One region of the Pseudoalteromonas sp. ABE4_541 genome, then DNA from elsewhere that is predicted to be linked to it. Evidence: predicted binding sites of a transcription regulator. Region 1 holds the regulator's gene; each other region holds the start of a gene.
What was found. Region 1 encodes FliA, which starts transcription of late flagellar genes. Its sites were predicted from a motif close to CTAAAGNTNNNNNNNNNNNNGCCGATA; they were not measured.
Positions count from the first base shown of each region.

Region 2: ACW689_RS01950 (VC2046/SO_2500 family protein) is a predicted target of FliA. The motif match lies at 7,182-7,208, and genes of this name have one in related genera.
Region 3: ACW689_RS18545 (DUF5610 domain-containing protein) is a predicted target of FliA. The motif match lies at 7,545-7,571, and genes of this name have one in related genera.

Region 1 is NZ_JBSVEM010000001.1:245,859-255,653, reverse strand. It holds gene ACW689_RS01235 (protein-glutamate methylesterase/protein-glutamine glutaminase) at 1-625, opposite strand, end outside; gene ACW689_RS01230 (chemotaxis protein CheA) at 706-2,913, opposite strand; gene ACW689_RS01225 (protein phosphatase CheZ) at 2,928-3,710, opposite strand; gene cheY (chemotaxis response regulator CheY) at 3,731-4,114, opposite strand; gene ACW689_RS01215 (RNA polymerase sigma factor FliA) at 4,153-4,887, opposite strand; gene ACW689_RS01210 (MinD/ParA family ATP-binding protein) at 4,890-5,750, opposite strand; gene flhF (flagellar biosynthesis protein FlhF) at 5,743-7,215, opposite strand; gene flhA (flagellar biosynthesis protein FlhA) at 7,237-9,333, opposite strand; gene flhB (flagellar biosynthesis protein FlhB) at 9,396-9,795, opposite strand, start outside.
Region 2 is NZ_JBSVEM010000001.1:395,410-405,204, forward strand. It holds gene hrpA (ATP-dependent RNA helicase HrpA) at 1-2,124, shown strand, start outside; gene ACW689_RS01905 (response regulator) at 2,213-2,596, shown strand; gene ACW689_RS01910 (PilZ domain-containing protein) at 2,606-2,896, shown strand; gene ACW689_RS01915 (class I SAM-dependent methyltransferase) at 3,066-4,256, opposite strand; gene ACW689_RS01920 (HD domain-containing protein) at 4,446-5,075, shown strand; gene ACW689_RS01925 (ion channel) at 5,084-6,064, opposite strand; gene ACW689_RS01930 (M48 family metallopeptidase) at 6,156-6,827, shown strand; tRNA gene ACW689_RS01935 (tRNA-Tyr) at 6,835-6,919, opposite strand; tRNA gene ACW689_RS01940 (tRNA-Tyr) at 6,942-7,026, opposite strand; tRNA gene ACW689_RS01945 (tRNA-Tyr) at 7,046-7,130, opposite strand; gene ACW689_RS01950 (VC2046/SO_2500 family protein) at 7,243-7,764, shown strand; gene ACW689_RS01955 (YchJ family protein) at 8,133-8,591, opposite strand; gene ACW689_RS01960 (SulA-like leucine-rich domain-containing protein) at 8,604-9,047, opposite strand; gene ACW689_RS01965 (tetratricopeptide repeat protein) at 9,203-9,658, opposite strand; gene ACW689_RS01970 (NCS2 family permease) at 9,779-9,795, shown strand, end outside.
Region 3 is NZ_JBSVEM010000024.1:556-10,350, reverse strand. It holds gene gspM (type II secretion system protein GspM) at 1-320, shown strand, start outside; gene ACW689_RS18590 (type II secretion system protein N) at 324-1,082, shown strand; gene ACW689_RS18585 (UPF0149 family protein) at 1,092-1,682, shown strand; gene ACW689_RS18580 (hypothetical protein) at 1,679-1,885, opposite strand; gene ACW689_RS18575 (hypothetical protein) at 1,882-2,241, opposite strand; gene ccoG (cytochrome c oxidase accessory protein CcoG) at 2,517-3,944, shown strand; gene ACW689_RS18565 (serine/threonine protein kinase) at 4,010-4,984, shown strand; gene ACW689_RS18560 (thiol:disulfide interchange protein DsbA/DsbL) at 5,003-5,635, shown strand; gene ACW689_RS18555 (thiol:disulfide interchange protein DsbA/DsbL) at 5,651-6,283, shown strand; gene trmA (tRNA (uridine(54)-C5)-methyltransferase TrmA) at 6,346-7,443, opposite strand; gene ACW689_RS18545 (DUF5610 domain-containing protein) at 7,629-8,723, shown strand; gene murI (glutamate racemase) at 8,765-9,568, shown strand; gene ACW689_RS18535 (RNA recognition motif domain-containing protein) at 9,565-9,795, opposite strand, start outside.

The DNA of each region.
Region 1 (9,795 bases):
GTGGAAAATTACTTGGTAATTGCGTCAAAATTGTTTGAAGCGCAACCGGACCACCTGTTGATGTTCCAATTGCCACTAATTGATACTTTTTCCCCGACGCTTTGGCAGCAGTTGACGGCGGGCTCGTCACGGAACGTTGGAAAGTTCTATCTGGCTGCGAGATTCCTGTACCAGTTGTCGGGCGAGTGGGTTGCCTTGTCGCCGGGCTTATTGCAAAACGTGACAGTCGTCGGCGACCAATCTCTTTGACTTTATTTTGTAGAGACTTAATTGCATCATCGCTATTTCTAGCAATGTCCTCAAACTTTTTCGGTAGAAAGTCTAGTGCCCCCGCATCCAAAGCATCTAACGTCGCACTCGCTCCTTCTCTTGTTAAAGAAGAAAACATTAAAATCGGTGTAGGCGTTGCTGCCATGATTTGCTTTACTGCACTAATGCCATCCAGTACAGGCATTTCAACATCCATTGTTATCACGTCAGGCTTAAGCTGTGCCGCTTTTTCAACGGCTTCTTTACCATTAACAGCAAAATCAATCACTTTAATTTCACTGTCTAGTTCAAGAATTTCACTTACTCTACGTCTAAAAAAACTTGAATCATCAACTACTAATACTTTAACTGCCATTGGCACGCTCATTCAAATATACAGATCCAAAAAGTGGTGCGCGGGGCACCACTAAGATTTAAGTCGCTACACGCAAAACACTACTTACCAGCATAATGCTTAAGCATATTAGGCACATCGAGGATCAAAGCAATCCCACCATCTGATGTAATTGTTGCACCAGCCATACCTGGAGTACCTTGCAGTAGTGCATCTAGCGGTTTAATTACCACCTCTTCTTGCCCAATGAGTGAATCCACCACAAAGCCAACCTGTTTTGTTCCCATTTGAACAATAACTACGTGGCCTTCTGCTTTTCTCGTATTCCTATCTGCCCCTTTAACCAACCAATGTTCTAAATAAAACAGTGGTATTGCTTTTTCACGGACAATGATAGTCAACTGACCATCGACGATATTGGTTTTGGTCAAATCTAAATGGAAAATTTCACTTACCCCAGCTAACGGTAAAGCAAATGTCTGCTCTCCGACAATGACCATTAAAGTTGGAAGTATAGCGAGTGTCAGAGGCACCTTAATTTCCAAGATGGTACCGACACCTAACTCTGATTGAATATTAATAGAGCCATTCAACTGAGTAATTTTGGTTTTAACTACATCCATGCCCACGCCACGACCTGAAATATCTGATATCTCTTCTTTGGTCGAGAAGCCAGGAGCAAAAATGAGGTTATATGCTTCTGTATCCGACAAGCGACTCGCCTGATCAGAGTCAATAACTCCTTTATTTATGGCTATTTTTTTCAACTTCTCAGGGTCCATACCCGCACCATCATCTCTAATGGTAAGCAAGATATGGTCACCCTCTTGTGAAGCTGATAACGTAACGGTACCTGTACGAACCTTTTTTGCTGCTTCACGCACTTCCGGCATTTCAATACCATGGTCTACCGAGTTTCTAACTAAGTGCACCAATGGGTCGGCAAGCGCTTCTACAAGGTTTTTATCTAAATCTGTTTCTTCACCTTCAAGAACAAGATTTATATCTTTCTTTAGGCTTCGAGCTAAATCACGAACAACCCGAGGGAATCGACCAAACACTTTTTTGATTGGTTGCATCCGGGTTTTCATTACAGCGCCTTGGAGATCAGCTGTGACCACATCCAAGTTAGAAATGGCCTTACCCATCGCCTCACTATTGGTGTTGTTGGCTAAGCTCACCAAGCGGTTTCTGACCAGTACTAACTCACCGACCATATTCATGATCTGATCTAAACGCTTTGTATCAACACGAACTGTTGTTTCCGCCTGTGCAGCAGGCGCTTTTTTAGCAGCCGTTGTCTTACTATCCGCTGCTGGCGTTTGTACTGGTGCTTTTACAGCAGCTGGGCTTGGTGCTGGAGACTGTTTAGGCGCAGGTTTTGCCGCTTCAGGTTGAGGTTCTGGTTTTGCGGCTGGTGTACTCTTTGGTGCACCACTTTCAACTGATCGAGGAGCTGTGCCTTTACCATGCAACTCATCTAATAGCGCTTCAAACTCATCATCATTGATTTCTTCGTCATCATCGCTAGATGCAGGTGGTGCAGGCGTGGCGCTCGCAGGTGGCGCACTTGGTGCACCTGACTTATCTATGGCTCCAAAGCTACCCACACCATGAAGCTCGTCTAATAGACTATCAAACTCATCATCGGTGATATCGCCATCATCCGTTTCTTCTACAGCAGGTTTGCTTGAAGAGGCTGGACCATTACCTGAACCATGCAGTTCATCAAGCAAGCTCTCAAATTCATCTTCCGTAATTTCATCAATACTCGCATCATCACCATCCGACGAAGCATCTGAGGTATCGATATCAAACAGAACATCATCAGCCTCCACTTCAGGAACTGGCGGAGTTTCATCCTCAATTGGCTCTGGAGCACTGGCGGCAGGTGGTGGAGAAATTACTTCGTCAGCTGATTCAGGCTTGCTCAATTGGTGAAGTGTTTCCAACAATGCTGGGTCAGCTGGATCTGGCTGCTCACGATTTTGGATATGCGCGAACATTTCATTAATCGTATCTAAAGACTGTAAGATAACATCCATCAGTTCAGATGTTACTTTCCTTTGCCCTTGCCTAAGTACGTCAAACACGTTTTCAGCCCCGTGACAGGCATCAACGAGCTCAGTCATACTCAGAAAGCCAGCGCCCCCTTTGACCGTATGGAATCCGCGGAAAATTGCATTTAACAGCTCTTTATCTTCTGGATTATTCTCTAGTTCGACTAACTGTTCAGATAACAGTTCTAGGATCTCACCGGCTTCAACAAGAAAGTCTTGTAAGATATCTTCATCGACTTCAAAGCTCATGCATACTCTCCTAATTAGAAGCCTAAACTTGACAGTAAGTCGTCAACTTCATCTTGCCCTGATACCACATCATCTCTTGAATCTGCATCGATAATTGGTCCTTCAGGGCCTGAAATCTCATCAACATTTACATCTTCAATATGTTCAGGATCAGCTTGCACCTCTTGGCGTTTTGCTTTGCCAGGCTGCTCATCCGTAGTACCAAAAACAGTCAATAAATTAATTAGGCTATCTTCTACTTCTCTGACTAGCTCTATAACTCGACGAATAACTTGCCCTGTTAAATCTTGATAATCTTGAGCCATTAACACATTGGTCATTAAACTTTGTAGTTCATCAGTTCTAGTTTGCGACCCTTGCATAAACTTATCTAAATCGTGACATAGTGACTTGAATTCACCTAATTGAATGTCACGTCGCATCAAGCGATCCCACGTCGGTTTAATATCAGACAAATCATCAGCCAATTGTTGGGCAAGCGGCAAACTTGCCTCAACTGCATCCATGGTTTTATTAGCTGCATTCTCTGTCATTTCCATGACGTAATTTAAACGTTGCTTAGCATCAGGAATGGCTTCAGTCGTCAGATCGGCAAGACGCGTGTCGAGTTCAAAGTTTTTCAAAGACTCATGCAGTTGGCGAGTTAACTTACCCACCTCTGCAAACAACTCAGACTGCTCTTTATTGGCAGCTTCCAAAATTAATTGATCTGCTTTTTCTTGTTCACCTTGTTCCAAATATGCAACAAGCTGTTTTGCCTGCTCAAGGCTGATCTGAGGCACAGAAGGCGTTGACATTAGCCTCTCCTTCTTATTTCTTAGCCTAAACGTTCAAACACTTTTTCTAACTTGGTTTTTAGTGTTCCTGCCGTAAACGGCTTAACAATATAACCATTAACGCCTGCTTGGGCTGCTGCTACGATTTGTTCTTTCTTTGCTTCAGCAGTTACCATCAACACTGGGATATGCTTAAGGTTATCATCCGCTCTAATTGCGCGGAGTAAATCAATCCCTTGCATACCAGGCATATTCCAATCTGTTACTACAAAATCAAACTCTTGATTCTGTAGCATTGGAAGCGCAGTACTGCCATCATCAGCTTCTTGTACATTGGTAAAGCCTAAATCTCTAAGCAGGTTTTTGATTATTCTCCTCATTGTAGAAAAATCATCAACCACGAGAATTTTCATGTTTTTATCCAAAACATCCTCCAGTGAGGTTTGAACCTATTATTTTTACTCTAATTGACCCAGTCATTGATTTTGGCCCTTAGCCTTATCATTGCCTGCCCATGAATTTGGCTAACACGAGATTCACTTACATCTAGTATCTGGCCGATTTCTTTTAAATTCATTTCATCATTGTAATACAGTGATAAAACTAAAGCGTCTCTTTCAGGTAAGGACTTAATCGCTGCGACCAACGACTCGTTAAAGCGTTCATTTTTAACATTATTAAATGGTTTGTCTAGCGATAAATCATCGCCCGATGGTGAAATAACATCTTCATCAACGCCTAAGTCCTCGATACCTATCACTTTACTGCTATTAACATCATTAAGAATATGATGGTACTCATCTAGCGTAATATCAAGTTTTTCAGCTATTTCAGTATCTTTTGGCTCTCGATTGAGAATTGATTCAAGCTCGGCAATGGCTTCTGCAACCATTCGGCTTTTACGGTGAACAGAACGAGGAGCCCAATCACCTCTGCGAATTTCATCGAGCATTGCGCCACGAATGCGAATACCCGCAAAAGTTTCAAAGCTTGCCCCTTTAGAAGCATCAAAGTTTTTCGATGCTTCAATTAGGCCAATCATGCCAGACTGCACCAAATCATCTAATTGAATATTCGCTGGTAAACGCGCCAATAAATGACATGCGACTTTTTTCACTAGTGGCGCATGACGTTCAACCACTTTGTGTATGTTTTCAGACGTCTGATACCCCATCGCTCTACTCACCGATGATGCCATAGTTACCCGTTGACAAGTTGTTCAATAAAAAACTCTAAATGACCAGAAGGTTGGTGTGGAATTGGCCACTTCACAGCCTTGCTAGCAAGTCCCCTAAACGCAACTGCTGCTGGTGAGTTTGGAAAAAGCTCAACGATGGTTTTTTGACGCCTTGATGATTTACGCATATTTTCATCGAACGGAATAGTTGCGACTAATTCAAGCGCCACATCTAAAAACCTGTCAGTTACTTTTGACAGTTTAGCAAATAATTCTTGGCCTTCGCGCAAACTACGCACCATGTTGGCAACAATCTTGAATTTATATACACCATGTTCACGACTTAATACTTTGATAAGTGCGTAGGCATCAGTAATAGAAGTTGGTTCATCACATACTACAACGACTACGTCTTGAGCCGCTCGCGAGAAGCTCAGAACCATGTCAGAGATGCCCGCAGCGGTATCAACAATTAATATATCAAATTCGGTATTCAGTTCACTAAAAGCACGGATCAGTCCGGCATGTTCAGCTGGTGTGAGCTCTACCATGCTTTGCGAACCTGATGTCGCTGGCACAATTTTTATTCCAGCTGGCCCTTCTACGAGTATTTCGTCGAGCTCACATTCTCCTGAAAGCACATGAGAAAGGTTTTTCTCTACTCTTAAGCCTAACATAACATCACAGTTAGCCAGACCTAAGTCAGCGTCTAATACTAAGACGCGATTTCCTTGCTGGCCTAACGCAATTGCGGTGTTTAACGAGACATTTGTTTTGCCTACACCACCCTTACCACCGGTTACAGCGATAACTTTAACACCGTGATTATTATTTTGACTCATTTTACGCAGGCCACTTGCTTGATCTAAAACTGTGTTAATCATACATTCCTACTGTCTGAGACGCTACTGCTACAGGTCTCGAATGTTGTGCTTTTATTCTTTTTAAATACAATTGCTCAGCCTTTTTGACTAGCTTTTGAGCATTCGCCACACGAATATCCTCAGGAACTCGCTGACCATTGGTAAGATACCCTATTGGCAAACGATTTTGAATCGCTATGCTAATAATCTCGCCTAAACTTAGACATTCATCAAGTTTGGTGAAAATACAGCCACTTAAGTTTACTTTTTGGAAATGGCGAACCGTTTCCTGCAACACATGCATTTGCGATGTGGCACTTAATACTAAATAGCTGCGAATATCCACACGAGTGCTACGCATTAATGTATTTAACTGTTCAGTTAAACGCAAATCTCGTTGGCTCATTCCTGCGGTATCTATTAATACTAGTCTTTTATTTCTTAAGTGATACAAAACTTCTGCAAGTTCATTCGCATCTTTTACCTGTTTAACAGGACAGCCAATAATTCGACCATAAGTAGACAATTGCTCATATGCACCGATGCGATAAGTATCTGTTGTGATCAATGCAACTTTATCAGCACCGTACTTTTGCGCACCGAGTGCAGCAAGCTTTGCAACTGTCGTCGTTTTTCCTACACCAGTAGGACCAACGAAAGCGTAGACACCACCTTGACGAAGAATATCATTATTAGTGGTATGCATTTGGTTTACAACCATATTCAGCAACGCGCTCCATGCTTCCTTACGTGATACATCATCTGGAATAAAACACGCCATTTGCTCAGCGACATCAGCATCAATACCCATACCTTGCAAACGATCAATTAAACAAGCACGCGTTGGATCTCGGCGAGCCATTTCTTGTTTCATCAACCCTGACACTTGATGTTCAAGAAGCTGACGGATAGCGTTCATTTCTTCACGCATCGCACTCATTTCATCATGCTTTGGATCGTCATGGTCCATATCATCACCAAATCCAGCTTCTAGCTCATCGTCAAAGTGCCAGTTGGATGTTTGTGATTGTGTTTGTGCGCTGTGATTAGCCTTCGGTTGTTGGAAACGTTCTTGTGCATGCGTGTGTTCTTCAGATTGCTGTGCCCGAGGCTTAAACACTTGCTCAGTATCAATACCAGATTGCGAGAACATAGATGCTAACTGCGGCGAACGAGGACGTGGGGCTTGGCGTTCAAGTAATGCCTCTAAACTATCAGCTACCTGTGCTTGTGGCTCAGGACGCGCTCTTTGTGGTTCAGGACGTACAAAGCGCGGTGACGCAGCTTGAGGCTGTGCCTGTTGAACAGGTTCTGCTGTAGGGGTTTTAGTCACTGCTGGTGCACGATCATTGTCAATTGCGGCAACAATTTCGACGCCATCAGCCAACTTTTTATTTGACATGATCACAGCATCAACACCAAGCTCTTCTTTCACTTCTTTTAATGCGGTGCGCATATCTTTGGCAAAAAAACGTTTAATTTTCATGTTACAACCCCTTTAATCCTATTACTGTCCGACTGAGCTCACAATCTTAATTTGTCTTTCATCTGGCACTTCTTGATATGACATCACGCGAAGGCCGGGGATCGTATGTTTAACAAATCTTGAAAGCACACTTCTTAACATACCTGAGGTTAATAAAATGGACGGGTCACCTAGCATTTCTTGCGTTTGATGCGCTTCTCTCAATGAATTTTGAAGCCGCTCTGCAAGGCCTGGTTCGATTCCTGCCCCTTCATCACCTGCGTTCTGAAGTGACTGATGCAACATCTGTTCCAACTCAGGCGCCAATGTTATGACAGGGATCTCATCTGCGTTTCCAACCGCATCTTGAACGATTAACCTGCGCAGTGAAATACGTACTGCAGCCGTTAGTACATCAGGATCTTGGCTTCTTGGACCATACTCAACCAAGGTTTGCACAATTGAACGCATATCACGAATAGCTACTCCCTCATTAAGTAAATTCTGTAGCACTTTCACAATAGTAGTCAGTGGTAAAATGTCTGGCACTAAACCTTCAACTAAACGCGGGTGGCTTTTCGCAAGCATATCCAATAAATTTTGAACTTCTTCATGACCAAGTAACAATGAGGCATTGTTTGTCAGTAATTGGCTAATGTGGGTTGCTACAACCGTTGCTGCGTCAACTACGGTGTAACCCAGTGAATGTGCCTCATCTTTTTGATCTGGCTTGATCCAAACCGCATCCAAACCAAACGCAGGGTCTTTGGTTTCGATCCCCTTGATAGGACCAAACACTTGACCCGGATTAATTGCGAGCTCATCACCATGCTTTAATTCACCTGTACCAGAACCTACGCCCATGAGCGTGATGTTGTATGCATTGGGGTCAAGTTCAAGGTTATCGCGAATATGTACTGGTGGAACCAAGAAACCAAGCTCTTGAGACAACTTCTTACGCACTCCTTTAATTCGGCTCAGCAACTCACCACCTTGCGCTTGGTCAACTAAGGGTATCAGGCGATAGCCTACTTCTAAACCAATGACATCAACTGGCTGTACATCATCCCAACCCAATTCTTTTTGTTCTTGTTGTGTTGCAACAGCGCCACCTTTGGCCTCATTCTCGGCAGTTTCTTCAGCAGCCTGTTTTTTCTGTTGTTGAGTGTAATAAGCAAGATAGCCCAATAGTGTGCCCAAACTTAAAAACGCAATATGCGGCATGCCTGGGACCAAGCCCATAACAATGAGAATGCCAGAGGCGATAAATAAAGATTTTTCGTTACCCAATTGTGTTTTAAATTGGTCGCCCATGTTGTGCGATTCATTTTGACGCGTAACGACTATTGCAGTGCCGATTGACAGTAATAGTGAAGGAAGCTGAGCAACTAGGCCGTCACCAATGGTCAGCAAGGTATAAACTTCCATTGCTTTGCCAAACGACAAGTCGTGTTGGATCATACCAACAAAAAGTCCACCAATTATATTGATCGCCAAAATAACGATGCCCGCTATCGCATCACCTTTTACAAACTTACTCGCACCATCCATTGAACCGTAAAAATCGGCTTCTCGCGTGACTTCGTCACGTCTTGCACGCGCTTCATCTGCACTAATAAACCCAGCATTTAAGTCTGCATCAATTGCCATCTGCTTACCTGGCATCGCATCTAACGTAAAACGTGCTGATACTTCGGAAATACGCCCAGCACCTTTGGTGATTACAACAAAGTTGATGATAATAAGGATTAGGAATACCACTAAACCAACGGCATAGTTACCACCTATCACCACAGATCCAAAAGCTTCGATCACTTTACCCGCAGCGTCTCCGCCATTGTGACCTTCGAGTAACACCACTCGGGTACTGGCAACATTCAGTGCTAATCGCATGATGGTCGCGATTAGCAGCACCGCTGGAAACATACCAAACTCCAATGGCTTCATGGTGTAGACCGTCACCAACAAAACCACCAAAGCTAATGCAATATTGAAAGAAAATAGAATATCCAACAAAAAAGGAGGCAATGGTAAAATAACCATGCCTAACGCAGCAAGTACCAATAAAGGTGTACCAACACCCTTGGCATATTCTTTTTTATCTTTGTTGAGCTGTTCTAAAACCGCTTTAAATTCCATAACTTAACAACTGCAAAATATTGACACTAAGCTAATAAAGCAATTAGCACGCCAAATTTTGATTAGTGTTTTAAGTTATCAGGGATCGGTAAGTCTTTTTTAATTTCAGTTGGCCGTCGTCCATGACCCTTTTTGAAACGTTTGAGTTGAAAAACGTAAGCGAGTACTTGCGCGACAGCCGTAAACAGTTGATCTGGGATTTGGTGCCCAACTTCAGTAGTGTGGTACAGTGAACGTGTAAGTGCTGGTGACTCAACAATCGGCACCTCATTACCAATGGCCACTTTTCGTATTTGCATCGCGAGTTCGTCTACACCCTTTGCTATAACGATAGGCGCCCCTGCTTTTTCTGTGTCGTACTTAAGTGCAACAGAGTAATGCGTTGGGTTGGTAACAACTACATCAGCATCAGGTACATCTTGCATCATTCGCCGCTGTGACATCTCTCTTTGCGTACGACGA
Region 2 (9,795 bases), 150 kb from region 1:
GTGCGAGAGTGGCAAGATATTGTCTATCAGGTGACAACTATCTGTGAAGAAATGGGCATGAAGTTGAGTGACAACCAGGCCGAACTGGACAATGTTCACCAAGCTTTACTAAGCGGTATGCTGAGCCACATAGGCGCAAAAGACGAAAATAAGCATTACAAAGGTGCTCGCAATAGCTTATTCCATATTTTTCCTGGTTCCAGTTTATTTAAGAAAAGTCCTAAATGGTTAATGTCAGCTGAGCTGGTTGAAACGAGTAAGCTTTATGCGCGAATGAACGCAAAAATTGATGTGAACTGGGTCGCGCCGTTAGCACAACACGTTGTTAAAAGAAGCTTTAGTGAACCACATTGGGAGAAAAAGCCTGGTTGTATCATTGCTTTTGAACAGCAGACATTATTTGGGCTTATTATCGTGGCGCGTAAGCGCACGGTGTACTCACAAATTGAGCCAAAATTGTGTCGAGAGTTATTCATCAAGGAGGCGTTGGTTGCGCAGCAACTTGGTCAAAATGAAGGCTTTTTGCAACATAATCAGTCATTAATTGATGATATTCATGTGCTAGAACAAAAAGCTCGTCGGCGCGACATTTTGGTGGATGAGCAAACGTTGTTTGAGTTTTATGATGAACGTATTCCACAAGATGTTTGCACTCGAGCTGGTTTTAATCATTGGTGGAAAAAACAAAAGCAAAAAGACAAGCGCTTTTTGCACATGGAAAAGTCATTCTTGATGCAACATGGCGCGGATCAAATTACCGAATTTGACTACCCGGATGTTTGGCATCAAGGGAATATCATGTTACCTCTTGAATACCACTTTGAGCCTGGGCAAGCCATTGATGGGGTAACGGTGAATATTCCATTAGCATTATTAAATCAAGTAACTGAACAAGGGTTTGATTGGCATATTCCAGCGTTCCGTCATGAACTTATATGTGGTTTGATCAAGAGCTTGCCGAAGAACTTAAGACGTAACTTCGTGCCAGCCCCCAACTATGCCGACGCTGTTCTGGCTGCGGTAGAGCCAATGCAAGGTTCGCTTATTGAAGCACTAAGCACGCGTTTATTACGCATGACAGGTGTTAAAGTTAAACCAGAAGACTGGGATCTGAATGCGCTGGATACGCACTTGAAAATACAGTTTCAAGTTGTGGGGGATGATAACGTGGCACTGGCCCACGGCTTTGAATTGCAAAAGCTTAAAGATCAACTACAAGGCAAAGTATCAGATACACTATCTCAAGTTGCTGAGGATGGGATTGAGCAAACTGAAATTACTCAGTGGCAGTTTGGTGACTTACCAAGTGAGTACACGAAAAAACAGGGTAATTATGAAATTAAAGCGTTTCCTGCTTTAGTAGATAAGAAAAACAGTACGGCAATTGAGCTCTTTGATAGCGAAGTTAAAGCGTTTGCACAGCATAAAAAGGGATTGCGTCGACTGGTACTGCTCAATGTACCATCGCCGATAAAGTATTTGCAGCAGAACTTACCCAACAAGTCTAAATTAGGTTTGTATTTTAACCCATTTGGTAAAGTGCAAGACCTAATTGACGATTGTATTGCTGCGGGTGTTGATCAGTTACTCTCTCAGTATCCAGACGTAAGAGACGAACAAACTTTTGAGTTAGCAAAGGAGCAAGTGCGCGGAGAGCTTGGGGATACTGTCGTGTCGATCGCGACTCAAGTTGAACAAGTGTTGAGTGTTGCTCATGGTATTAACAAACGTATGAAAGGCCGTGTTGACTTAACTATGATCACCGCACACGGTGATATTAAGTCTCAGTTAGAGTCACTCATTTTTAAAGGGTTTGTTAGCGCGCATGGTGCAGATAAGTTGCCCGACCTGCTGCGATATATGAAAGCGATAGAAAAACGCTTAGAAAAGCTCCCAGTAGACCCAAATAGAGATAGATTATGCGTTTTAGATCTAGAAAAAGTGGCAGAGGCTTATCAAAAAGCGATTTCGCGCATTCCAAAAGGGCTGCCAATACCGGATAATATACAGTCTATATTTTGGATGCAGCAAGAGCTACGCGTATCTTTGTTTGCGCAAACCCTTGGTACGCCTTATCCAATATCGGCAAAACGGGTGATGAACGCGCTAAAAGAGAGCGAATAATTGTTCAATTTGCTTGCAATTTGTACTAAGCCAATTACCTTATTAAGAGGAACTATTTTTGGATCTTGTAAAGGAAGTGACATCGACTATGTCCGCTCAGCGAACAGGGAATACTACACCACACGTATTAGTGGTAGATGACGAGTATTTTAACTACGAAATGCTTAGCATGGCGCTTTCTGGCGCCTTTGAACTTAGCTATGCGGATTCGGGGAAAAGCTGTCTTTCAAATGCCATCGCGCATAAACCAGATGCAATTTTGCTAGATGTTTGTATGCCAGGCTTGGATGGTTACGATACGTGTCGGATGCTAAAAAATACGCCAGAAACCAAAGATATTCCTGTTGTGATGGTATCTGGTTTGGAGTCAGAGCAAGAACAACAAGCAGGCTACGAAGCTGGTTGCGATGCCTATGTTGTCAAACCTTTTACCATTCAATCCTTATTAGAAAAATTAAAGACTATGGTATAGGGGGAAGTTATGTTGCATGAAGACAAACGTCGATTTATGCGCATGTTAGTTGATACGAAAGCACAACTGACAGTAATAGAGTCAGGGCAGCGACTTGAAGGGGTGTGTCATGATTTAAGTGCAACAGGCTTATCTATAGAAGTCCAAGAACCCGTTGAACCTAATACAATGATGGAAGTGCATATTGATTCAACCAGCGCTGCCATCCCTCCTTTGAATGCACATGCTAAGGTTATTCGCTGCTCTAATGAACAAGAAGACCAGTACACTCTGGGGCTTGAAATAACTCAATTCAACTAAATTCTATCATGTAGGCCATACAGACTCTAAAGGGGGACATTGTATGGCCCATGTATTTATATTTTACCGAAGTAAGCTCAGAGCTGCTTGTTATGCTCATTTTTTCTGTTGCTGTTCGCATAACTGATTTTACTCTGTGACTTTTATAAAGCCACAGAGTAACTGCAATTTAATAAACCTTACAAATGAGCCCTTTTAAGTAAAAGCCTTCAGGGTAGTTGCCTGATATTGGGTGATCAGCAGCTTGATTCAGGCGCTCAACGATCAGCAAGTCTTTCCCTGCATCTAGGGCTGCATCAGCGACGACTTTTTGGAATAGATTTTGTTCCATTAAACCTGAACATGAGAATGTTAATAAAGTACCGCCTGGTTTTAAGATTTGCATCGCAATCATGTTGATGTCTTTATATCCTCTACACGCGCCATTTAGCTGAGCCTTACTTTCTGCAAACTTAGGCGGGTCCATCACGATAGTGTCAAATAATCGGCCTTCATCGCGGTATTGGCGTAATAATTTGAATACATCTTGCTTAACGAACTCAGCTTTTGATAGGTCTAGGTTATTATGCTCAACATTACGTTTAGCTGTATCTAAAGCAGGTTGTGATACGTCAACATTGATCACCTTTTCGCAGCCGCCACGCAGCGCATATAAGCCGAAGGTACCTGTATAACAGAAGCAATTTAGAACTTCTTTATCCTTTACAAAGCGCTCAAGCGCTGCGCGACTATCTCTTTGATCAAGGTAAAAACCAGTTTTATGTCCATTGATAATATCAACTTCTAGTTTTAGGCCATTCTCTTCAATGATAACAGACGATAATGGTGCATCGCCCCATAAGGCACCTTTGGTTTTTTCTAACCCTTCCTTTTTGCGGACATCAACATCAGAACGCTCGTAGATAAAACAATCGGGGAATAGCTCACGTAATGCCATGAGCAAATCACATTTATGGCGTTCAGCACCAGCGCTGAGTAATTGACAAACTAGATAGTTATCGAACTTATCTATGGTGATGCCGGGTAAGCCGTCAGATTCTGCGGCGCATAGCCTATATCCAGTGAGTCCACCTTCAGCAATAACATGTTGTCGTGCATCGAGTGCTCGGCGTAATCGTTTTTGAAAAAATGAAACGTCAATTTGCTCACTTTGATCAAAGCTCCAAACTCTCGCGCGAATTTGCGAGTCTGGACTATAGGCGGCAGTCGCCAAAAATTCTCCATCATGGGTGTAGACAGTGACAGTATCACCTAAGGCAGGCTTGCCCTTTATTTTTTTGATTGCTTTAGAGAAAATCCATGGGTGCTTACGTTTTAATGACTTTTCTCGACCAGGCTGTAAATATAGGGCACAAGACATAAGAATTCCTTACAAAATTGAATGCTTGCCATTTTAGTGAAGGCCATGCCAACATACAATCGTAACAAAGGAATAATCGGCCCATTTAGGTGATAGTAACTACTCACACTGAATTATTTTAGTGTGAAAATACAGATAAAATCTCATTTTTCGCGTCACTGAGAGTGGCTAAAAATACAAGAGAATATGATGCAAGATATTGAACAGGCATGTAAAAGTTTTATGATCAATAGTGTTTTTGCTGACACTGCACATGATCTTACACACATAGAAAGAGTCGTGAAAACGGCAAAACAACTAGCCGAGCAAGAGCAAGCTGATTTAGCTGTTGTGTTACCAGCTGCATGGTTACATGACTGTGTGGCGGTTGCAAAAAATCATCCCGATAGAGCTCGTGCCTCGAAAATGGCTGCGGATAAAGCAGTTACTTTCTTAAAATCGATAAATTATGATGTGTCGAAACTAGATGCGATACATCATGCCATTGTCGCCCATAGCTTCAGCGCGAATGTAACACCTGAAACATTGGAAGCCAAAATTGTGCAAGATGCTGATCGGATGGATGCGCTCGGGGCGATAGGGGTTAGCCGCTGTATGAAAGTTGGCGGAGCAATCGCTCGACATTTATATCATCCAGATGATCCATTTTGTCAAAATAGAGAAGCTGATGATATGCGTTACACACTTGATCACTTTTTTATTAAGCTACTTCATATCGCGGAGCAAATGCATACGGAATCCGCGAAACAAGAAGCGTATAAACGCACTGAGTTTATGAAGGCTTTTTTGAACCAGCTTAAAATAGAGATCTCAGGCTAAGTTGTGAATTAACGTGTCATTCGCTTAACAAAGACCACAACGAATAACGCGAGAGAAAAACTACCTGTAAATGCCTCGATGGCCGCGATAAATCGTGAAATGCCGATTGGGGTTATGTCTCCATAACCAAGCGTTGTGAATGTGACAACGCTAAAGTAGAAACTATTAAGTAATGCACTTATGTTTTCTGCAGCAGATTGTGAAAAATCGAGTTGCAGTAACTGCTCGTTGTACGTCACGCCAAATATGAAATAGAGCAGTGCGCACAATACGATCATGCTGAGACTGAAGCGAATGACGTTTTCGGGTTTTTCACCATATCCACACAGTAAATTGATAAAGCTTGATACCCACCGCCTTTGTGAATACTTCGGGTATTGCTGGTGACGCATACGAAGTTCTTGGTAAGTGTATTTGCCAGCCATTTCGAACAAACCTTGTTGTTCAGCTCCTTTCCTCAAGGATCGATATATTTCTTCAGATTGTAAAAAGAGGTCGTTCGCATCTTCTACTCGTTTTTCTTTCAGGGCTGAAAGTCCTTGTTGCTCCTGAAGCAGCTTGTCACCGAGAAATAGGTTATCCATGCGTGTGTTATTGAGCTTTATACCGAGCAAATTAGTTCCCTCTAGATGACAGCAATGTAAATTGGCGTCTCTAAGGTCTGCTTTCATGAGAGATGCATTTCGAAAGGTGTTATTGAATAAGTGGGCACCTTGGAGGTTGGCTCGGTAGAAGTTACTGTATGACAAGTCGTAACCATTGTGGTCACCAAATTTAACGAGGTTAAGGCCTTCTAAGTTGGCTCGTTTCAGTTCTAAACCTTGAAGTAGCCCGCCACGTTTTGCGTAACGCTCGAGTTTTTGTGTTAACTCTAAACCACTTTTATCAAATTTTGCATCGTGCCAAAAGCATAGGCCTGAGCCCATATCAATTTCTTTGCATTGGTGCCCATCGGGTGATTGATACTGACAGCAGGGTTTGTCGGCCATAGCTTACTGATCTCCTTAGTCATTTATTTTATAGATTAGCAGCTATTTGGCGAGGTAGAATGGTCATGACAAAATTATTTTAAAAATGAAGATGTTTGAATATCAATTGCAGTTGAGTAAAAAGCGTAAAACCGTGGCGCTAAAAGTCACGGATACTGGAGTCAAAGTTTATGTGCCACATAGTGCGTGCATGAGTGAAGTTGAGCGTTGGCTTGAAACGAAGCAAGCTTGGGTTACTCAGCAAAAACGCAAACTAGAATCAGGTGTACAGCCTCAAGTACCTTGGGATGCGAATGAATTAATGGTATTTGGCCAAGCATACAGATTGGTTGCGAACGCGAATGAAGTGTCAAGGGTAGAGCACGAAACACAAACTGTATTTGTTAAGCAAATTGACAATATTGCAGCTTTAAGAAAGCAATTGATCCAACTACTCAGCGATGAAACGCAACTGTATATTGAGGGTCGACTTCCATATTTGTGCAAAGTAATGAATACGGGAATCAAAAGCGTAAAATACAAGGAGTACAAGAGCCGATGGGGAAGTTGCTCTAGCCGCGGTGAGTTGACGTTTAATGTACTTTTAGCAGGAGCACCACAAGCGATGATCGATTATGTCGTTGTTCATGAATTAGCTCACCGCCATATACTAGCGCACAATAAAGCGTTCTGGCAGCTGGTGTCTTATCACTATCATAATTATCGAGAAGCAGTTCTTTGGTTTAAAAAGTTTGGTAAGCAGCTATTTATTGATAAGACATAGATAAAAGTGGTGGAGGGGGCTGGATTCGAACCAGCGAAGGCAGTGCCGTCAGATTTACAGTCTGATCCCTTTGGCCGCTCGGGAACCCCTCCTCTTTTATGGGAGTATACAATTTGGTGGAGGGGGCTGGATTCGAACCAGCGAAGGCAGTGCCGTCAGATTTACAGTCTGATCCCTTTGGCCGCTCGGGAACCCCTCCAAATTGTATTTGTTGTTTGTGGTGGAGGGGGCTGGATTCGAACCAGCGAAGGCAGTGCCGTCAGATTTACAGTCTGATCCCTTTGGCCGCTCGGGAACCCCTCCTAAACAACGGCGGTGATAATAACAAAGTTTTTTATTAAGTAAAGAAAAGTGCTAAAGAAAATTTGAAAAATGCCGATAAAAACGAAGATTCGTAATTAATCGGTGAAACTATATGCAACTTGATGCAGTATTGACCAGAGAAGATCAGCTTGGCACGTCGCTTTCTGTAAGCGTGACTGAGCAACGTCGAGCTGACTTTTCGATGCTATTGGCAATGCTTTCTCAAGATGCATTAGACTTTAGCCAATTTCACCTGCCGGAATCGCCACTTCAAGAAGCTGATTTATCTGAGCAGGCCTTAAAAAAAGAATTACAAATTGGTCCTCAGCGTGAACTCGCGCCAGAACAATTTGATATGTTAATTGGCCAAAGTAATGCGCGCATACTCAGCGAAGGTAGTATGGCCAGTCTGCGCCTAAATGATTGTTTGTCACCTGAACCTCTTGCGATACGAAATGATAAAAAGCATGTACCTTTAGTTGTGGTAGACAACTGTGAGCTCTCGGTAAGAAAACGCTATGAGTCAGTTAAAAGTGGTGACACAGTGAATGAAAAACCCGCTATGAACGCGGCGGGCTTTTATGATCAGCTTGCCAGTGGTGAAGTGCAAAGTGCACTGCAACTCAGTGCATAAATTAACCTCAGCTGTACATAAGCGAGTTTGCCCAATAAAGCAATTTCGCTCACTCTCTTCGTTATTTTCACTTTTAACAGCGCGCAATAACAAGCGGAAATACCTTGGTGTTGAGCAAAATATCATTATTTTAGATTGAAGAGGTTGTAACATATTTATTGTGAGCTATCAAAACTCTTATCCACAGCTGAGGTTAAATTAGGACGCGTTGTTCGTGGCTGAGTGTGTTGCAGCAGTTGTTCGGTTATTTGGCAAAGCAGAAGCTTCGCCGCCTAGTTACTCACATTGATGACTATATGTCATCGTGCGTTTGTGGTACTGAAAACCTTTGATTTGAACAATAGTCATACCTCAAAGTTCAACACCCTCTAATTACTGTGGCATTTCTTAAACTTTTTCCCGCTACCACAAGGGCAATTGTCATTTCTACCCAGTTTGAGTTCAGGGGTTGGGTAGATATCACCATCTAGATATTTCCAGTGCTCGGACTCTGTTATAAAACGCGACTTTTCATGCAGCATGCAAACTTTATTATCTGCAATATAAGTCGCTTTAAACTCGACGTAACTGTCATCAAGCGTTTCAGAAGTGCTCATTATCTCTAATTTAATAAACTGTACCGACTGAGCAAAGAGTAAAATGTCTTCAATACTATGATACTGCTGCTGTGAGCTTGCATAAGTTGTGCGAATATACTCTGCATTTTTTACGCAATACGCACTGTATCTTGAACGCATGAGTTGTTCGGCGGTTGCAGGGCGTTGTGTGCCATTGATAAACGGCGCACAACATTGTTCAAATGGTTCTGGAAGGGAGCAATAACACATTAGGTTTTTGTTTTAAGATATCAATGAATCTATTGTACACGTTTCTTGAGGTGCATTTTTGCTAAAGCAAAAAATATCTGTGTTTGAGCTTGGTAAGTTCAGAGCTTTAAGCGAAATTGGCTCTATAACATCGGTCCAAGTTATCACTGCGGCAAAGTTTCCATTGTTTAACGCAGATCTTAAGACATAGTTCAAATCTACAATATGCTTTTTCCTAATCACCAAAAGTTTACTTGAGTCAATTGAGCAGCTGTCCATCATTGCTTTATTAGGTACGTTGTCAGGCGCAATGAGTAAAGTCCATCCTTTCTTTTGATTACACTGATGAATGATTTTTAATAGTGCGAGACTCGCACTGATATCATCTTCAGTAATAACACAATTAAATGCACTTGTTGCCTCAACTGTGTGAGAGGAGCTTGCAGAAATACCAAAAACAGAACTTGCTTGTAACATAATCAACTCACTGGTGTTATATACAGTATTTGTATACAGTAGTTTATACAGTGTTTAGATGCAAGCAAATATTGATACTTTTTTATACAAAAAATACTGAAGACATAAAAAATGAAGTTGTAGAAACATCCATGTTCTTGAAAGTTAAAGAGGAGCTAGAGTTTTTCTTGGATCATCGTGAGGTGATGAATTTGCTCGTAAAGTGTGGCGGCATAACATTGCGCATCTTTGATACGCTTGGTTGTTAGGTGAGGCTTGAGTTGTTCGATCATTGCTGTGGCTGCGTCCATACCCTGACTTTGAGCAAGTACCAACCAAGCCATAGCATGAAAGGGGCTTTGAGGCACGCCTTGACCCTTGACGAACAGCAGTCCAATATAAAACTGTGCTTTTTGGTTACCTGACATGGCCGCTAACCTTAACCATTTGGCAGCTAAAGGAAACGCCTCTTCCTTCAAATAATACAGCCCTTTTTTAAACGCTTGTTGAGGATCATTCTCATCTGGAAATTTATCCTCGCTATTGGGTGGTGCTGTTACAAAGTCCAGCACGTTGAGCAATTGCTGCTCTAAATCCTGATTTGTTGAATTTTCTGAAGGATTGCGTTCCATAGTGTAACCGTTGTGACATACCCATTTGCAAGTTTAGACGAATTCTAACTATTTTGTCCGGTTAGACCAATGATTTATGTTAAAATCCAACAACTTGTTTCTAATTTAAATACCTTTTCTATGTTTGAGCGCTTATT
Region 3 (9,795 bases), on a different contig from region 1:
GCCAGCAAGAATTAGTGGCATGGGTTAACAATAGTGTGGGTAAACTTAAGCACAGCGCATCGGCCAACACCCGCGGTCGTTCAGGTAACTTATCTGCATTGGTGAATCGCACACGTGGCCAATACCAAATTAATATTAGCAAAATGCAGCCGAGTAATGAGGCATTGCGCCTTACTATTGATTCTGTTGAATTTAACAAACTAATTGCTTGGTTAGATGAATTAACTAATCAGCACGGAGTAAGAGTGGATAGTTTGGATTTGGCACAAGATAGTGCGCCGGGCTTTGTACGTGTTAGTCGTTTGCTGTTAGAGAATTAAAAAATGAAAAAGACCATTAGCCTAGTCCTTACGTTTATAATTGCGTTTGCTTTGTTTACTCTTTACAACATGCCTGCTTCGTTGGCATTGCAGTTGGCGGGTAAGCATTTACCACCAAGTTTGCAGATTGGCGCTGTAACAGGCACTGTTTGGCAAGGCCAAGTGAGCGAGCTTAGAGTCAGCAATGTACAGTTAGATGATGTGCGCTGGCGTATTGAGGCACCTGCGTTGTTAATTGGTAATATGCAAGGTAATTTACGCTTTGGTAATGCTCGTGATAAATCACAACTGTCGGGTCGGACTGATTTCAATGTGGGTTTGTTTGATCAATCGATTTCCTTATCTGATGCAATGGCACGCTTTAGTGTCGAACAAGCCATGTCGCAGGTCACTTTGCCGTTACCCGTTAATGCAAAAGGACGCGTATTGTTAGATATTGACCAATATAATAGCGGTGCACCTTATTGTGAGGCACTAAAGGGTGAGATCCGCAGCCCTGGTATTTCTGTTGAGGGTTTAACTGGTTGGTTCGAGATTGGTCCTCTGGCTGGTAGTCTAAGTTGTAAGTCTGGCGATATTGCGGTGCTTGTAGACCCTGAAAATCGTTTGGGTCTGCAAGCTGACGCTATTTTGGCTGATAATTTCCAATTTCGCGTAGCTGGTAATATCAAACCAGACCCTTCATTACCAAAAGAAGTGCACGACGCTGTGAAGTTTTTAGGTCGCCCAGATAGTGAAGGTCGCTATCCCGTTAATTTATAAAGTAGTGTGATGTTAGAGTTTAATTATACTGAGCAACATCAAGTATTGCTCACTGAATACTTGGTAAAAAGACCTTCTGCGATGACTCTGTCGCAGATAGAAGGTTATTTGTTTGCGATGATCTGTGGCCCATCTAGCGTAGAAGTGGAGCTGTGGCTTGGTGAGATCACTTCGGGCGATGAGCAATTAGCTGAAGATGTTATATTTGCGTTTATGGCTTTGCATCATTATATCAGTGAACAGGTTTTTTCACAGCAGTACATATTACCTTGGCTGAATAATGCTGATTATCAAACGAAACACGAATGGAGCACCGGCTTTTTGCAGGCGGCACAACCGTATTTTGAGCACCTCATGCAAGCTAAGGGGCTGTCTACAGAACTTAAACAAGCATTGCAGGTGGCGACTGAACAGTTGGCTTTTTTCTCTTTATCATTAGAGCAGATCAAACAGTACTGCGCTCAGCTCAATTTGGATGAGCATGTTTTTCTTACCCAGCAGAGTGATTTGGCGAGAGATTTCGCCCCCGACTACGCGCAACTAATAGAAAACGTTGCTGTTGCGAGCGGGTTATTCGATGAAGATGAAGAAGGCTTTTAGGCAATCTCTAACTCAATATGAGTACAACCTTTTGAACAACAGACGTGTCCTTTTTGCGATGCGTCTACCGCTAAATTGAGCTTTAACGGTGCATTACATGTTTCACATAAGATTGTTTGCCCAGCGCTGAGCTTTTTCAGCAGCTGCTTTTGTTTGTTAAAAGAGGCTGCACGCTGTTTATTCAATTGAGTAAAATCGTTCATAAAGTCCCTGTTTTACTTGCTGCACGTTCGATAAGCTCGCATATTGTCTCGAGCTTATCGGTAAAAAAGTAAAGGCTCATTTCTCTTTCCTTACAATATTGCTGATAAAACTGACGTAATGCAAGGTCGTTCGCAAGTTCTGTGCTTAAGTGCTCTAGTTGTTCAGGTGTGAGCTCGACCTGTTGCTCTATACTGACTAAAGCAACCCTTGCTAAGGATGGTCTTTGCACTTTAGTCGATTCGCTCAATACTGCGATGATGTCGTTAATGAGCCTATCTCGTGGTTGTTTTACTACTTCCACATTGGTGGTAAATAATGCGACAACCACAGCTAACAATAATAAAAACTTTTTCATAATGCGTTTTTCAAGAATTCTTTGATCTCAGTAGCATCGGTAAATCTCCTAGTGTAATAAAATAGCCGACTTAAAAGCAAGCAATGAAACACGTGGTAAACTCTGTCTATAAGTTAAGTATCTGCTATTTAATAAATTTATAGTTTACAGTTTTATTTAAGCGTTATAGCTGTTGGCAGGTATCAATCAGCTGCTAAGCTTGCTTATAATACCCCTATTCTAATAAAGGTCACTGTAGCAAGTACCTGTCGATCATGGCGGCTTAAGGAGCTTAGATGGACAAGCAGATCAAAGTCAAAAATATTCCCACGGATGTAAAAATTCAAAAGCCGGATAACCTTCAACCAGATAGGTTTAATCCGAGAAACCGTATTTATGTGCGAGCTGTCCAAGGGTTACATCAGATATTACGCAGGCGTATCGGTTTTGTGGGCATGCTTGCATTTATGGTGCTGCCTTGGCTGAGTTTCCACGGTCATCAAGCGGTGTTATTCGACCTTTTTGAGCAAAAATTTAATATTTTTGGGTTAACTTTATTACCGCAAGATCTCACCATTTTGGCATTCATCTTGATGATAGCCGCCTTTGCATTATTTTTGGTGACTACTTTCTATGGACGTGTATGGTGCGGTTATACCTGCCCGCAAACGATATGGACATTCATATTCATCTGGTTTGAAGAAAAGTTCGAAGGCTCTGCCAATCAACGGAAAAAGTTAGATCAACGTCCTATGGATTTTGAAAAGTTTTGGCGCAAATCGGCCAAGCATGGTAGTTGGATATTATTTTCACTTTACACTGCGATCACCTTTGTTGGCTATTTCACACCTATTCGAGAACTCCTCCCCAACCTGATCACTTTGTCAGCCAGTGGATATGCGTTATTGAGCATAGCCGTGTTTGCGGTGTGTACTTATGGTAACGCGGGATGGATGCGTGAAATCATGTGCCTGCATATCTGTCCATACTCACGCTTTCAATCTGCCATGTTCGATAAAGATACCTTTACCGTAAGCTACGATGTTAAACGAGGAGAGTCTCGTGGTCCTCGCTCAAGAAAGCAAGATCCAAAAGAGTTGGGGTTAGGAGATTGCATTGACTGTAACCTCTGCGTGCAGGTGTGCCCCACTGGCATCGATATTCGTAATGGCTTGCAGTACGAATGTATCAACTGTGGCGCTTGTATTGATGCTTGTGATGGGGTGATGGATAAGATGAATTATCCAAAAGGCCTGATTTCATACACGACCGAGCGGAACTTAGAAACGTCATCGGAAAAAACCAAGCCAATTCGTGGCAAATTGATAGGTTATCTGTGTATTCTGTTGGTGCTCTCTGGTGCTTTGGTGGCTAATATTGCTATGCGTAAACCAATGGAGCTGGATATTATTCGTGATAGAAATCAATTATATCGCGTTAACTTTGACGGCTTAGTTGAAAATACTTACACCCTAAAAGTGATCAACAAGGCGCAACAAACACAAACTTTTGCTATCGAAGTATTAGGCCTAGAGCATTTTAAAGTGTTAGGCAAACAGCAGGTAACGGTTGAAGCAGGGCGCTCTATGGACGTACCTCTATCAGTGATAATCGATCCATATGATTTGAAGAAGCCAGTGACAGAGTTTGAGTTTTCAATTTACCCAACAGATGCACCTGAAGACAAGTTGATACAGCAAACGAACTTTTTTAAAGGCAAATAGTTCAGTACACTAGCTTCTATCAGTAAAAGCGGGGTTTCCCCGCTTTTTTTATCACAGAGACAACTATGAGTGAATTTTGCTTTGCCAGTCTAACGCCCGACTTCATGCTTGATGCCATTGAGAGTGTTGGCATTTTCCCAGAGTCAGGTTTGTTGGCACTAAACAGCTATGAAAACCGAGTTTATCAGTTCAAAGCAGACGACAACCGTCGTTATGTAGTGAAGTTTTATCGTCCACAGCGTTGGAGTGACGAGCAGATTTTAGAGGAGCATCAATTTGCATTTGATCTCGAGGCTTCTGAAGTGCCCGTTGTGGCACCTGTAAAACGCGATGGAGTTAGCCTTTTTCATTATCAAGGCTATCGCTTTGCGCTGTTCCCAAGTGTTGGTGGCCGTCAGTTTGAAATGGATAATCTTGATCAGTTAGAGGTTTTGGGGCGTTATATTGGCCGAATGCATGGCGTCGCAGGAAATCATCAATTTAAATATCGCCCAAGTATCACTTGTCAAGATTATCTTCACCGCGCTAGAACCGCAGTAATTGATAGTCAGTTGATCCCGATGCAACTAGAAACCCCATTATTGATGATTCTAGAACAACTGATTGCTAAGACTGAAAATGAATACCAACAAGTTGAGCAGATCCGTTTGCATGGTGACTGTCATGCTGGCAATATTCTGTGGTCAGGCGATAACTTGATGTTGGTTGATTTAGACGATTGTCGACAAGGGCCTATGATCCAAGACTTATGGATGATGCTTAATGGCGACAAGCAAGAGCAGATAATGCAACTTGATACCTTGCTATCAGGGTATGAAGAGTTTAATTCGTTTGATCAACAACAATTGAATTTGATAGAACCGTTGCGAGCTATGAGAATGGTACATTACATGGGCTGGTTGGCGACGAGGTGGCAGGACCCCGCTTTTCCACGGAACTTTTCGTGGTTTGCGACAGACAAATATTGGGAACAACAAATTTTGGCTTTAAAAGAACAATACGCCATTTTGCATGAACCTGCTTTGAGCTTATTTCCTTAAAAAATTAAAGAGACTTTTATGTTTAAAATAATAAAACAATCATTATTGATTCTATGTATTCCTCTAATGGCATTTGCTACGCATGCGGCTGAATTTGTTGATGGTACACATTTCAAAACACTTGATAATACAAAGAGCGCGAATGCCAAAGTGACCGAGTTTTTCTCGTTCTACTGTCCGCATTGTTATCAATTTGAACCGATTGCTATTGCGTTAGAGCAGGGGTTACCTAAAGGAGCGAGCTTCGAAAAGAGTCACGTGAACTTTTTAGGTGGGATACCAGCACAAGTGCAAAGTAACTTGAGCTATGCCTATATTATTGCCAATCAGATGGGCAAAGGTAAGGAAGTCGCAGCAGACTTATTTAATACCATTCACAAAAAAGGCAACAGATTGACGGATATTAAAGAAGTTAAAAAGCTGCTCGCCGGTCATGGTATTAGTGAAGCACAATTTGACCAACAACTAAGTAGCATGTTGGTGATTGCTGCAGAGAAAAAAATGCAGGATCAACAAGAGCATTTTGGTAAACTCGGCGCGTTGAGAGGCGTACCGACGTTTATCGTTAACGACAAGTACACAATAAACATGAAAGAACTAAAAAGTCAGCAAGAGTTAAATGAATTAGTAAAGTACTTACTAGAAAAATAAGAGTTGGAGATATCAATGTTGAAATTAATCAAAGCTGCGGCCATTGCAATGATGCTGCCTATGTTCGCCAATGCTGCTGTGCAGTATGAAGAGGGCGTACATTACGAAGTGGTTGCAGAGCGCGGTACAAAAAAACCTGAAGTGACAGAATACTTTTCGTTTTATTGTCCTGCTTGTAAAGCATTTGAGCCTTTGATTGCTGAATTTAAGCCTAAGCTTGATAAGGGTGTTAAGTTTAAGAAAAGTCACGTCGATTTTGTTGGTTCACGTGATCCTGAAATTCAAAAAATGATGTCTAACGCGCTGGCAACGGCCGCAGTTTTGCCACAGAAAGAGGCTATTGTTTCCGCGTTGTTTACACACATTCATACAAAGCGTGGAAAAATTAACGAGCTTGCTGACATTAAAGATATTTTTGTATCGCAAGGTGTTGATGGCGATAAATTTGATAAGTTATACAAGAGTTTTTCGGTTCGCACCAAAGCATCTCGTATGGCACGTAATCAAGCGCAATTACAAGAAAAAGGTGCATTAAGTGGAGTGCCGACCTTTATCGTAAATGGTAAATACAAGTTGTTATTACGCGAGTCAAAAACGACAACGCCAGAGCAGATCAGTGCTTTGATCAATTATTTGGCAACGAAATAACTCTCGTTTAAATACAAAAAAGCCTCGTCATCACGAGGCTTTTTTGTGCTCTTTAACTCTTGTCACTTGCGTTGCAAAAATACGCCCGACTCAACATGATGAGTATATGGGAACTGGTCAAAAATGGCGATACGAGAGATCGTATGTGTCTTGCATAGTAGCTCAAGGTCTCGCTCTAGCGTATCTGGATTGCAAGAAATATAAATAATGTTGTCGTAGTTCGACACGAGCTTGCAAGTTAACTCATCCATCCCAGCACGTGGAGGGTCGACCAAAATAGTTTGACAATCATAGTCATTTAAGTCGATACCGTTGAGTCTTGAGAAGTTGCGTTCACCTTTCATTGCTTGGGTAAACTCTTCACTCGACATACGGATGATGTCTAAGTTTTCAACTTTGTTGGCGGCAATATTGTACTGAGCAGAGTGAACCGATGATTTAGAAATTTCTGTTGCCAGTACCTTATTAAAGCTGCCAGCCAGCGCGATGGAAAAGTTACCGTTGCCACAATAGAGTTCGAGTAAATCGTTGTTCAGAGGAGTACATACCGATTGTGCCCATGCCAGCATCTTTTCATTCACCTTGGCATTTGGCTGTGTAAAGCTGTTTTCAACTTGCTGATAAATGAGCTCTTGGCCGTTCACCTGAAGTTTCTCAGTGACAAAGTCATCACCAAAGACCACTTTTTGCTTGCGAGCTCGACCAATGAAATCAATTTTATACACTTGTTGTAATTCAGCACGAAGTGTTTGCATCGCCTCCTGCCATTGTTCATCAAGTGCTTTGTGATAAAGTAAGCTGACGAGTATTTCCCCGCTAAGCGTTGAAAGATAATCGATTTGAAAGAGTTTTCGACGCAGGACTTCGTTGTCACGAAGTTTATCCATCATGACTTGCATGATTTCGCTGATAAGTGGTGCGGCTGGATCAAATCGATCAACGCGGATTTTCTGCTTAGTCGCTTGATCAAACATGATATGGAATAGATCGTCGCCTTCATGCCAAACGCGGAATTCCGCACGTTGTCTGTATTGTGTTTTTGGCGAGTCATACACTTCCAGCTCTGGCGCATTGAACTTAGCGAATTGTGCGCTGATGCGTTGTTGTTTTTCAGCGAGCTGCTGCTCGTATTCGGAAGTATCTATTAAAATGACAGCCATATAAGAAGTACCTTGCAAAATTCAGACGCGCTATTTTAGGGGGCGCTGCCGATTTGTCCAGTTTATCGCATAAAAATTGTTTCTTTTTTATACTAAAAACTCTTTAGTTAAGTTTATTCTGGTCGATAACAAGGAACGGATGGTTGTGTTTAACACAAGATGACCACGATATTTGGAGCCATGTTATGAAAATAGGACAGTTACATCAGTTGCTTAACCCCGCACTGACTAATAAAGCAAATAGACCAGATAATTTTGCACCCAGCGTAAAATTAAATTCAGATAGCTACTTTGGTGATAAAAATAAACTGGCTGCTATGGTGCTAGACGATAAGTTAGCACAGGCACTCGGTATAGAAAAAAAAGCTGAAAAAGAAAAGCCATTATTTGATTTTGAAGCTATTACCAAAAATGTACTGGATTTCGTGACGGCGGCGGTGAAACGCGCAAAGGTTGACGGCAAAAATGACGATGAACTAAAAGAGATGTTAGGCGCCGCTCGCAAAGGCGTGCAAATGGGGATTGATGAAGCCACGGAAGAGTTAAAAGGGGCAAAGTCCTATAATGATGAAATTGAGCAAGGAATAGAAAAAGCGCATGATGGAATTTTCAAAGGGCTTGATGAGTTTGAAGAGTCGTTGTTCAGTCCTAAGTCGCAATCAATGCAAGTCAGCGAGGCGCAGTATGCCAGTCTTTCAAATCAGGCTGAATATAGTTTCACTACCGCTGAAGGTGACGAAGTTAAAATTACATTCAGTGATGCACGTTCTGAATCAAAGGCTGCGGCTTATAGTCAAAAAGGAAATGAACATGGCTTCGCTGTTGGCCAGCATACTCAGCATGAAGTCAGCTTCTCGATAATCGTCAATGGTGAGCTTAACCAAGAAGAGCAAAATGCAATTAATGAAATGATGAAAGATGTGCGCAATGTCAGTGATTCGTTTTTCTCAGGTGAGTATGACGACGCGTTTGATAAAGCCAAGTCATTGAATATAGAGAGTGATCAGATAGCAAACTTTACTATGGATCTTCGTCAGTCTAAAACGACCGCCGCGATTAGTCAGTATCAGCAGTCAAATCCGCTTAAAGAGATTGAGAAAGGGCTACAGCCTTTAGACAAGCAACTGGAAAACATTCACGTTCAAGGCAAACAATTGGGAATTGAAAAACAATTGCCAGACATCCTTGCTTGGTTGAATGAAGGACAGGCTCGACTAAAAGAGTTTTTTGACTATACGCAAGGTTTTTTTGGTCAGTTAGATAAGAAAGACGCTGAGTAGTCATTTATTTTTAATGTGTCGCATGGCAAACTGCCGCGCAAGTGTCATTTTTTAGCGGTTGTGCTTTGCCTCACATATTGGTGTTTGATTCAGGTATCGGAGGTACGAGTGTGTTGGAGCGCATTCGTGCGAAACTCCCGTTTGCAGAATATAGCTATGTGATGGACAATGCCCTGCTGCCTTATGGACTTCAATCTGAAGAAACTATCCAAAAACGGTTAAGATGTTTAGTGCAACGCCTTGGTCGTTTTCATCGAAAAGTCGACCTCATTGTTATAGCGTGCAACACTGCGTCAACTTATGCACTTGCGACCACTCGTCAGTGTACCGATATTCCCATTGTAGGTGTTGTGCCAGCAATCAAACCGGCAGCAGCAATGAGCCAAACAAAACGTATTGCGCTTCTTGCCACACCGGCCACATCAAGTAATCAATATACGCGAGATTTAATTACTAACCATGCGATGCACTGTCAGGTAGATTTGCACCAGTCTACAAAACTTGTGCGATTAGCTGAGCTGTATTATTGGCAGCAGATTTTAGATGAACAGGCAATTGCAGAGGAGTTATCACACATTGGCATTCATCCCGACGTAGATAGTATTGTTTTAGGTTGTACGCATTTTCCAATTTTGGCTCAGTCTTTGGCTGCGTTTTACACAGAGCAAGTCGCACTTGTTGATTCAGGCGATGCTATTGCTAATCGCGTACGGTTTTTATTAGCCGATAAACTTAAAAGTAGCCATGTAAAAAATGAAATGCCGTTACGTTTTTACGCAACGGCATCTGATATCTCTCATTACAATAAGGAAGTAAAGCTACTGCCTATTGAGCTGAGCTGTTAAATAGCGTTTGATTCATCACCTTCAAACTGCTTTTGTTTTGCCGCGCGTACTTTTAGCGTTCTTTGTTGGAATTCTTTGTCGTTTAGTTGGGCAATTGCTTTATCAGCATCTTGTTCGGCCATTTCTACAAACCCAAAACCGCGACGTTTGCCGGTATTTTTATCCTTTAATAGTCGAACACTGAATACTTGTCCTTGTTGCGCGAATAGTTCTCTAACAACTCCTTC